DNA from 4 places in the Syntrophomonas sp. UBA5494 genome. Region 1 is predicted to be linked to each of the others. Evidence: riboswitches for the same ligand, from Rfam matches in the RefSeq annotation. Region 1 holds a riboswitch; each other region holds the start of a gene.

What was found. A riboswitch is a leader RNA that binds a small molecule or an ion and turns the genes downstream of it on or off. The one in region 1 is predicted to bind cobalamin.
Region 2: linked by a shared signal. The riboswitch ahead of cobT (nicotinate-nucleotide--dimethylbenzimidazole phosphoribosyltransferase) and the one ahead of B3W37_RS08205 (precorrin-6A/cobalt-precorrin-6A reductase) in region 1 are both predicted to bind cobalamin.
Region 3: linked by a shared signal. The riboswitch ahead of B3W37_RS06200 (homing endonuclease associated repeat-containing protein) and the one ahead of B3W37_RS08205 (precorrin-6A/cobalt-precorrin-6A reductase) in region 1 are both predicted to bind cobalamin.
Region 4: linked by a shared signal. The riboswitch ahead of B3W37_RS12370 (alcohol dehydrogenase catalytic domain-containing protein) and the one ahead of B3W37_RS08205 (precorrin-6A/cobalt-precorrin-6A reductase) in region 1 are both predicted to bind cobalamin.

The regions. Positions count from the first base shown of each region.
Region 1 is NZ_DIPG01000071.1:18,389-20,586, reverse strand. Features, by position in the region: gene B3W37_RS08210 (energy-coupling factor ABC transporter permease) at 1-127, opposite strand, end outside; gene B3W37_RS08205 (precorrin-6A/cobalt-precorrin-6A reductase) at 210-956, opposite strand; cobalamin riboswitch at 1,253-1,424, opposite strand; gene cobD (threonine-phosphate decarboxylase CobD) at 1,513-2,198, opposite strand, start outside.
Region 2 is NZ_DIPG01000104.1:11,080-13,277, reverse strand. Features, by position in the region: partial or broken gene cobT (nicotinate-nucleotide--dimethylbenzimidazole phosphoribosyltransferase) at 1-764, opposite strand, end outside; cobalamin riboswitch at 844-1,031, opposite strand; gene B3W37_RS11755 (DUF2284 domain-containing protein) at 1,090-1,788, opposite strand; gene B3W37_RS11750 (efflux RND transporter permease subunit) at 1,852-2,198, opposite strand, start outside.
Region 3 is NZ_DIPG01000052.1:393-2,590, reverse strand. Features, by position in the region: gene B3W37_RS06205 (ECF transporter S component) at 1-668, shown strand, start outside; cobalamin riboswitch at 942-1,130, shown strand; gene B3W37_RS06200 (homing endonuclease associated repeat-containing protein) at 1,263-1,655, shown strand; partial or broken gene B3W37_RS06195 (hypothetical protein) at 1,777-2,198, shown strand, end outside.
Region 4 is NZ_DIPG01000111.1:21,859-24,056, forward strand. Features, by position in the region: gene B3W37_RS12370 (alcohol dehydrogenase catalytic domain-containing protein) at 1-1,036, opposite strand, end outside; cobalamin riboswitch at 1,114-1,285, opposite strand; gene B3W37_RS12375 (formate dehydrogenase subunit gamma) at 1,300-2,046, opposite strand; gene B3W37_RS12380 (4Fe-4S dicluster domain-containing protein) at 2,036-2,198, opposite strand, start outside.

The DNA of each region.
Region 1 (2,198 bases):
TTTGGGCCACCAATTGCCGGGTTTTTCTGATGCTCAGGTAAAGAAAAGGCAGCATTAAGACAAACCAGGCCACAGCCCAGGGCAGCGGTAAGAATCCTTCCATTATGTGCATTCCGAATGATAACAAGATAGTTAACCTCCTTCCTGGTTACGATCAGTTCACTCTTTTAATCAGCTATATCAGGCAAATCAATTAAGTCTATTCCCCCCTATCGCTGTATTAAATCCATTAACTGCTTTATCCCGCAGGCGGTAGGATATTGTTGCGAGGTCTTTCTTTTGATGACAACAATAGTCAGATTAAGATCCAGGGCGGCCGAGATTTTGGTGTCTGCGCCGCCCATTTTGCCGCTGTCCCGCGTCACCACGACATCCGCATTATAAGTCTTGAATAATGTTTTGTTAATTTTGCGGGAAAAGGGGCCTTGCATGGCCACGATATCATGGATAGGAATTCCAATATCCTGGCATTTCTTTACTATTTTCCAGTCCGGCAGTACGCGGACTACAAACCGGGTCCCCTGCAGGCGGGAGTCATTGCAGAAGCTGTCCAGGCAATAGCTCCCGGTAGTTAAGAATACATTTCTGGCGCCGATTTCAACTAATTTGTCCACCGCATCTGCAAATGAATATACCGTGAACAATAACGGCGAAACAGGCAGTTCCAATTCCTCCCGGTAATAGCGGATATATCGAGGTGCGGGGGTGATCTGGTTTATGGCTTCGAAAAGGCCGCTGCTGCTCTCGGAGCTGGCGTCAATCACTATTTTCACCTCTTGGTCATTAACAAACTGCATCAAATCCAGGTTATGATCAGGCAGGAGATGACATCCCAGTCCGGCGTCGATAATGTGGTGACGGCAGGAAGAATTGGTTGGATAAACAACCACCTGACAACCGCATTCAATAATCTGTGCCATGATCTCGGGGGCTTCTTTAATTCCTGCGACCAGCATAATCAACCCATTTCCCTCCCTGCTTACAGGCATAAAAAATAGCAGCACATCTTGAAACCTCACCTTGGCGGTGACAGCAAGAACAGGCTGCTTACTGGCTCAGGTATCATCGTGTCGCCAGATCTGGCAGACACTCTCCCAATACAGTCATTGGCTCGGTTTGGCACCGATTGTCTTTTCAGCCGTTTCCCTCAGGAAAAGGCGCCCTATGTTTATTCAATATAAAAACCCTGTACCGTATGATACAGGGTTGTGGTTCACGACCATCGTACACACCCATGCACCGTGGGCTAATGTAGACTAAATAGAATGCAGCAGGTTTCCTGACTGAGGTTCATCGCCTTTTACGCCTTCCCAGATCTTCATCCAGTGGCATTCAGTAAAAGGCTCCCCATTACAGTGGCGGCACCGTGATGGATTTTCACCATCTTCCCTGTGTCATTCTTCACTGTTATTTAGTTAAGTCTTATTTTATCGGTTTTGGGCAAATATTTCAATCTTTTTTGGTACGCAAATTAAAACCTTTTTCAAAAACCTGGCATTTAATAAAGTTACTTCACTTGACCTGTTTCAAGGCCTCTACGAGGCGCAGGTTTTGATCGCGGCCTTTTACGGCGATGCGGAAGTAATATGGGGATAGGTTTGCGAAATTCGAGCAGTTGCGGATTAAAATACCGCGGGGACCCAGGCGCTCCTGCCACTCGTCTGCCGTAAGGCCGCTTTTTTCCGCGTCGATGAGCAGGAAGTTGCTTACCCCGGGGAATACCTGCAAAAACGGCAGCTCTTGCAGCCGTTCTATGAATAACTGCCTTTCCTGATTGACAAAGGCGATGGTCTTTTCCATATAAGCCACATCAGCCAGCGAAGCCCGCCCGGCCGCCAGAGCCAGGGTGTTGATCCGCCAGGTGGGGAGCAAAAACTCCATGCGTTTGATATGTTCTGCACAGGCTGCCGCATAACCCAGACGCAGGCCGGGAATAGCAAAAAATTTGGTTAAGGATCCCACCACTACAAGGTGGGGATTGTGCTCCACCTCCTGGCTTATGGAGAGTTCCCGGCCGGCGAAATCCAGAAAGGCCTCATCAACCACTATAACTCCCCGGACGTCCTGCACATAAGCGGCCAACTCCAGCAATTCCTGCGGTTTAAAAAGATTGCCGGTGGGGTTATTGGGATTACCGATAAATATCAGGTCACCGAGCTGCAGGGCCTCCCTGATCTCTGGCAAAGGCAGCCTAAACT
Region 2 (2,198 bases), on a different contig from region 1:
GCAGCGCCTATAATGACACCGGTCAAGGCGGCGATTTCCAGTCCCCCTACTTTCTTCAGCACATCCAGCGGCTGGCCGGGATCGGGCTGGTTTAGCTCCAGGGCCTGTTTGATTACCGCGATTTTCTTGTGGCGGCCGCTGTCATCAAGTCCGGTGCCGCGGCCGGTGATTATATCCAGATCAACCCCGCTAAATACAGCCAGAATGGCGCTGCTGGGAGTGGTGTTTCCGATTCCCATCTCCCCGGTGGCCACCAGGGTCGCCCCGGCATCGATCTCAGCCTGAACCAGTTCTATTCCCACTTCAATAGCAGCCACTGCTTCAGCTTCGGTCATGGCTGCTTCCCGGGCCATGTTGCGGGTTCCCTCCCGGATTTTGCGAACATTGAGCCGGGGATGCTCAATGGCCGGACTCATCACTCCCACATCTGTGACCACCACTTTGGAGCCGGTATAGTTGGAAAAAACATTAATGGCGGCCCCGTTATTAAGGAAGTTCAGTACCATTTGCGGGGTGACCTCCTGGGGATAGGCGCTGACTCCTTCGGCCACCACCCCATGGTCGCCGGCCATGACCATAACCACTTTAGCCCCCAGTTCGGGGATAGTTTTACCCTGGATGGCGGCCAGGCGCACTACGATCTGCTCCATAATCCCCAGGGCGCCCAGGGGTTTGGTGAGATTGTCCAGGCGCTTCTGCGCTGCTTGCGCCGCTTCAAGGTTCGGTTCTCCAATACTCTGCAAGGTTGCTTCCAGTCGTTCCATTTGATAAAACCTCCTTTAGTATTAGCCAAAATTAAAAAGTCCCCAAGCCATTAAGGCCTGAGAACTTTACCTTCATTCTCAACCAGATGTTTTACAGGCAGGTTTCCTGACTCCCGGATCAAACGCTCCTTAGATACAAGCCAGCCTTCCCAGTTTCCCAGTGGCTATACGGCTTGGAACTCCCCGGTTACAGTGGCGGGTCCGTTCAGGTCTTGCACCTGATTCCCTATTATCCCCTAAAGGGGCACCCGAAACATGAGGTGATTCAATTTTTTTAATTATATACTTGCACATGAAATACTGACAAGCACAAAAATAATCCGATCTATAGAGTAACTGAATATCTCTCTTCCAAAATCAGCCCCGCTTCAGAGCTGCCAACCTGGTATTTTATGCATTCCAGACTGTTCAATACCGGCTCCAGCCGCTGTTCAATGGCCTGCGGCAACTCGGGGTCCGGGCTGAGCAGCCCCATGACCTTGATGATGTATTCGGTCTGATTGCCTTCCTTGATCCATTGCAGGGTGATATCAAAAACATCCTTCAGGGTCTGGGTCACATCCACTCCGGTAGCGGCGATGGAATAAGCGCGCCGTTCAGGCTTGCGGCAGCTCTCCTCACCCAGTTTGAAACTGCAGGTTTCCGTGCCACATCCCTGGCAGTGACCGCAGTTCAAGAAAAACAAGCTATCCGGATGCTGGCCTATAACCGCATAGCCCAGTTGATTCAGCATATCTGACAGAACCAGGTCCTGCAGGCTGAAATCTTCAGCCGCCATCCCGGCCGGCTTAAAGCGGGAAAGAAACTTGGCATAGATCAAAATACCGTAAGGGTATTTTACCGCTACCTCCGCCAAGGCCGGGGCGTAAGGCGGACAGCCCCCGGAGGCATAATCCGGGCATCCCTCCCGGCAGTAGCCGGTAATCCGGTCATAATCATGGCAGATTTCGGAAGAGTCGATCAATTTAAAGCCGATTTCAAGGGGATAGTTGTCTCCCTGCTTATCAGTGTATATGATCCACATAGTTCAACCTCCTGCATGGCGGTATTTTTCAATATATTTGACAACCGTCAGTTATATAACTGTTTATGGCGAATAACCGTCCCGTTCTGGGCTAGTGGCATGCAAACCGTCCGGTGCGGCAGTTGGGCTCGCTTCAATGTCCTCAGGCACAGGCTTTTTACGCCAATGAGTCAAGTCGTCGAAAAGGGTATAGATCACCGGCACCACCACCAGAGTCAACAAGGTGGAGGTGATCAGGCCTCCGATAGTGGCATGGGCCATCGGGGCCCGCCATTCGGCTCCTGCTCCCAGGGACATGGCCACTGGCACCATTCCCAGTATCATAGCGGTAGTTGTCATTAAAATAGGGCGCAGGCGGGTGGCGGCAGCCTCCCGCAAGGCTTGATTGCGTTCCACTCCCCTGGCCCGGG
Region 3 (2,198 bases), on a different contig from region 1:
TGATCCTGATTGCCATTCCGCTGACCATTTACATCGGGATTTATTACCTGGGAGACCGCAAATATTATTTTATCAGCATGCTCATCCTGCTGGAGACCATGCTGCCTTTTGTGCTGGTTTTTGAAAGCCGCCGGCCCCAGGCCAGAGAACTGATCGTCATTGCGGTGCTTTGCGCCCTCGGTGTCGCTGGGCGTGCCGCCTTTTTCATGCTGCCTCAATTCAAGCCGGTGGTGGCCATCGTCATCATCGCCGGAGTAGCCTTTGGCGGCGAGGCCGGGTTTCTGGTGGGCGCGGTCACCGGCTTTGTGTCCAACATGTTTTTCGGGCAGGGGCCGTGGACGCCATGGCAGATGTTCGGCTTCGGCATCATCGGATTTTTGGCAGGGGTTTTGTTTCGCAAAGGGATTTTGCGAAGAAATCGTGTGGCGCTCAGTATTTTTGGCGGATTTGCCACCTTCTTCATCTACGGCGGCATCATGAACCCGGCGTCGGTATTCATGTTTCAGTCCCGCCCCGTGAAGGAAATGTTCTATCTGGCTTATATTCAGGGCATTCCCTTTGATCTGGTGCACGCTGCGGCCACGGTCACATTTCTGTGGCTTATTTCCCGCCCCATGCTGGAAAAACTGGACCGCATCAAGCTGAAATACGGACTGATCGAAGCTTAGATACAAGCTTGGCTTGAAGCGGTTGACAATAAGAAGATGTTGGCATAGCATGTATTTAATAGCGTATTATCATTTATTGCATATTGCCGATTCCGGGCTATGAATGATTTTGCTGGAATAATGAGCCGTAGAGAATCATTGGAAAATTGGAAGAAAAAAATTGGATTCTAGCCAAATGCTGACCGAACAACGGAGGCACTATTTTAGAATAGTGTTTCCGTTTTTTTATTTTAAGGGGGCGCATGATAGCATAAAAAGCCTGTAATTAGATATAGAACGTCTTGTTGTCAAGGTGAATCCGGTACAAAACCGGATTTAAAAGGGAACCGGGTGAAAATCCCGGGCGGTCCGGGCCACTGTAAGTGGGGCAATGCTTTTTAACAGACCACTGGAGCAAATCCAGGAAGCAAAAGGCAATGATGAACCACCAGCCAGGAAACCTGCCTTAACAATACTTCGCGAGCCTTCCATGGAAAGGTGTTATGTGAGTTCGCAAACTGTCGATCAGGGCGGGATTCAATTGTGTTCATCAGCCCCGGCTTCTCTATGGAAGCCAGGGCTTTTTCCAATTATGGATACGGAAGGAGTTCATTTGTGAAATCAGAACGTCAATCAATCAATATTGAGAATCTAAGCCATCTTGAAACCGCAAGACAGAATACAGGGGAAATCGGAACCGAAAGCGATTCATCAGGCCAGTGCAGCATTGTTTATCAAATGAAAAGCGAGGAACAGCTCTATCAGTACCTGCGGGGCATAGCGGATCAGTTGGGACGACCGCCCACCAAGGCGGAGGTGCCCGGGTTCCAATATATCAAAGCGCGTCTGGGGAACTGGCCCAGGATTTTGGAAAAAGCTGGAATAAAGCCGGTGAGTGAAAACCGTCGTTATAAGCTGGAGCGGAGAGCCCAGGCACGCAAAGAGAAGTCCCAGAAAAAGGCGGCGGCCAGAGCCAGGTTCGAAAGCTCGATTCAAGGGCCAATGTAGATGACCGTGCGCATATGAACCCGAGGGAGCGAAGGAGGTGACCAAGTCATTAAGATTACGGATCGCTTATCCAGAGCGGATCAGTCATGGCGATAAGGAGAATTAAGGAGGGGATAAGTAAATGAGCAGATTGATGAGTGGTCGGAGAGGGCGCAAGCGCGGGAAAGGCATTGGCCTGCTGCTCGTTTTGTTGATGATGTTTTCGCTGCTGCCGGGCATAACCTTGGCGGGCGGATCGGGGGCCGTGTATGCCGGTGTGGAGAACACGACCTTTTCTACCAGTGAGGGAGCCGGCTGGCGGGGGAGCTTGATTGACGAGCACCCGGTCAACATAGATGCAGACGCCACAGTAGCCGAGGAGGGCGAGACGAGCAATACCGCTCCGGCCTTGAAGAGCGGCGTTCCCGCCACGGTTGCGGCCGAGGTCGACTTGGGCAATACGTTTACCCTGGATCTTAGCGAGATTTTTGAGGATGCCGATGGCGACCTGCTGGCCTACCAGGTCAGAGTGGAGGATGCGGACCCCGTGGCGGCTGATGCCGG
Region 4 (2,198 bases), on a different contig from region 1:
CCATCGCTATTTTCATTTCCTTCCCCGCAGCTATCAAATCCAACCCTTCTTGCAGTTCATCCAGTCCGATACGCCTGGAAATCAGGTCTTTGACCACCACATCCCCTCTTTCCATCAACTGCATGGCGGAGCGGTTATTACGTATGGAGCATCCATATGCGCCGATAACGGTTAGTTCCAGGTAGTGAAGCAGGTTCCATTCATCATTGGTGAAGCCCGGCTGCTGTGACATCCCGCTGAAGAATCCAATCCGCCCCCGCTTGGAGCATACCTGCAGGGAGCTTCTGAAGGCATTGGGATCGGGACAACAAGGTATGACGACATCAGCCTGGCCGTGATCTGTAATGACCGTGAGCGCCTTTCTGAGCCCTTCAAGATCAGCCAGTAAGTGGCATCTATTTTCCAAATCCTGCAGACGCATCATTCTATCAGGATGGCTCTCCACTATGAAGATCTCTTCAGCCCCCCGGCTCCTGGCCAGCCGGGCGTTTAATATTCCCAGGGGACCGCCCCCCCAAATCAGGACTGCATCACCATGACCGACATGCAAAGCGTCCTGCATATTAATGGCACAGGCCAGAGGCTCTGACATACAGGCTTCTTCAAATGACAATCCCGCCGGGATGTGATTGAGAATGCCCCTCTGGGCCGCCGCAGCAGGTATGTGCAGATACTCCTGAAAGCCTCCGTCACGGTGGAATCCCATGATTTCCACCCGGTCGCACAGGTGGTCCAGACCTTGCCGGCAAAAATGGCAGTTTCCGCAGGGCACACCGGGTGAAACCTGCACCCGGTCCCCGGGGCGGAATTCAGTCTGACTGCAGGCCTCAACCACGGTGGCGGTTATCTCGTGCCCGAGCACTCGGGGAAGCCGCAGATCCCGCTGTCCGATGGTGTAGGCTTTCATATCAGTACGGCACAAGCCGCACACCTCGGTTTTTAAAATGACATCCCCCTCCTGGCATTGAGGTTCGGGACGGTCTTCAATACGGATGCTGCCGATGGTCTCCAAAACCGCTGCTTTGATTTCATTCACCCCCATAAAAAATAAAAAACCCATACCTCAAAAAGGTATGGACTCTCCAATTCCGTACCAGGTTTTTGCCTTTCGGCTTCAACCTTAAGCTACAGGCAGGTCTCCTGACTCAGCTTCTTCACCGGCATGCCCCTTCCCCCTTACCGGAGTGGCTGCGGCATCGGCTCAGCATTACAGTGGCGGGCCCGCCCGGGATTTGCACCCGGTTCCCTATTCTCCCTGTCGGGCACCTGCAACTCTCATGGCCTATTTTTTTGTTTATACTAGGATGAATTCCCGGTTTTGTCAAGGCAAGATTTTCCCTGCTCCGCTATGAGAACTGCTTCAGGGTGTACGGGTGGAGACGTGAGGCCGGCTTCACGGTGCTCTTTATTCAGTTTATCCCACCACGCAGCATGGCGATGTATTACGTACTCCCTATCGATATAGCCTGTGAACATACTTGCTACCAGGGGCCGGTTAGCCTTGATGAGAAACGCTGCCAGGTGAACAATAACCGAAAGCAGCAATATCACGGTAAACAGATTATGAATCTGCGCCAGCCAGAATACCGTACCCACTGAAAATTCCATCCCGGGCAGGTTTTTATATACCTTCAGTATTCCGGTTACAATCAAGGCCATTACCGAGAAAGCAGTCACCGCGAAGGCCAGGCGTTGTTCTGCCAGATATTTGTCATTTTCCGGTTCCTCGGCCAACCCCAGCATGGAAGCAAATATCTGCATGGACTCCTTAAAATCACCCCTGCGGGGTATGATGTCCCATCTTTTACTGACAATTAAATAGGTCACATAATAGGCACTTATAAATATTAATGCCATAGCTGCCAGATAATGCAGATACAATGTAGCCAGAAAATTGCTCGACCAGGCCAGCCCCGGTAGTTGGTCCACATAATATCTTTTGTAAACGGGCATTTGTCCAAAGCCGGTAAACAACAGGACAAAAATAGACATCGCGGTAACCCAATGAGTAAAGCGTATAGCTGTATTGTGGCGCTTAATCTTCAACGTCATTGCCCCCTTTCATAATCTGGTAAGTACTTATTCCTGCTGCCAATACCCCGGCAACAGGAGCCATTAATAAACCGCTCAAGATATTACCAGGCTCGTCAAGTGGGTTTTCAATATTTACCGCCATATCGACTCTGCCAGTCGTGCCG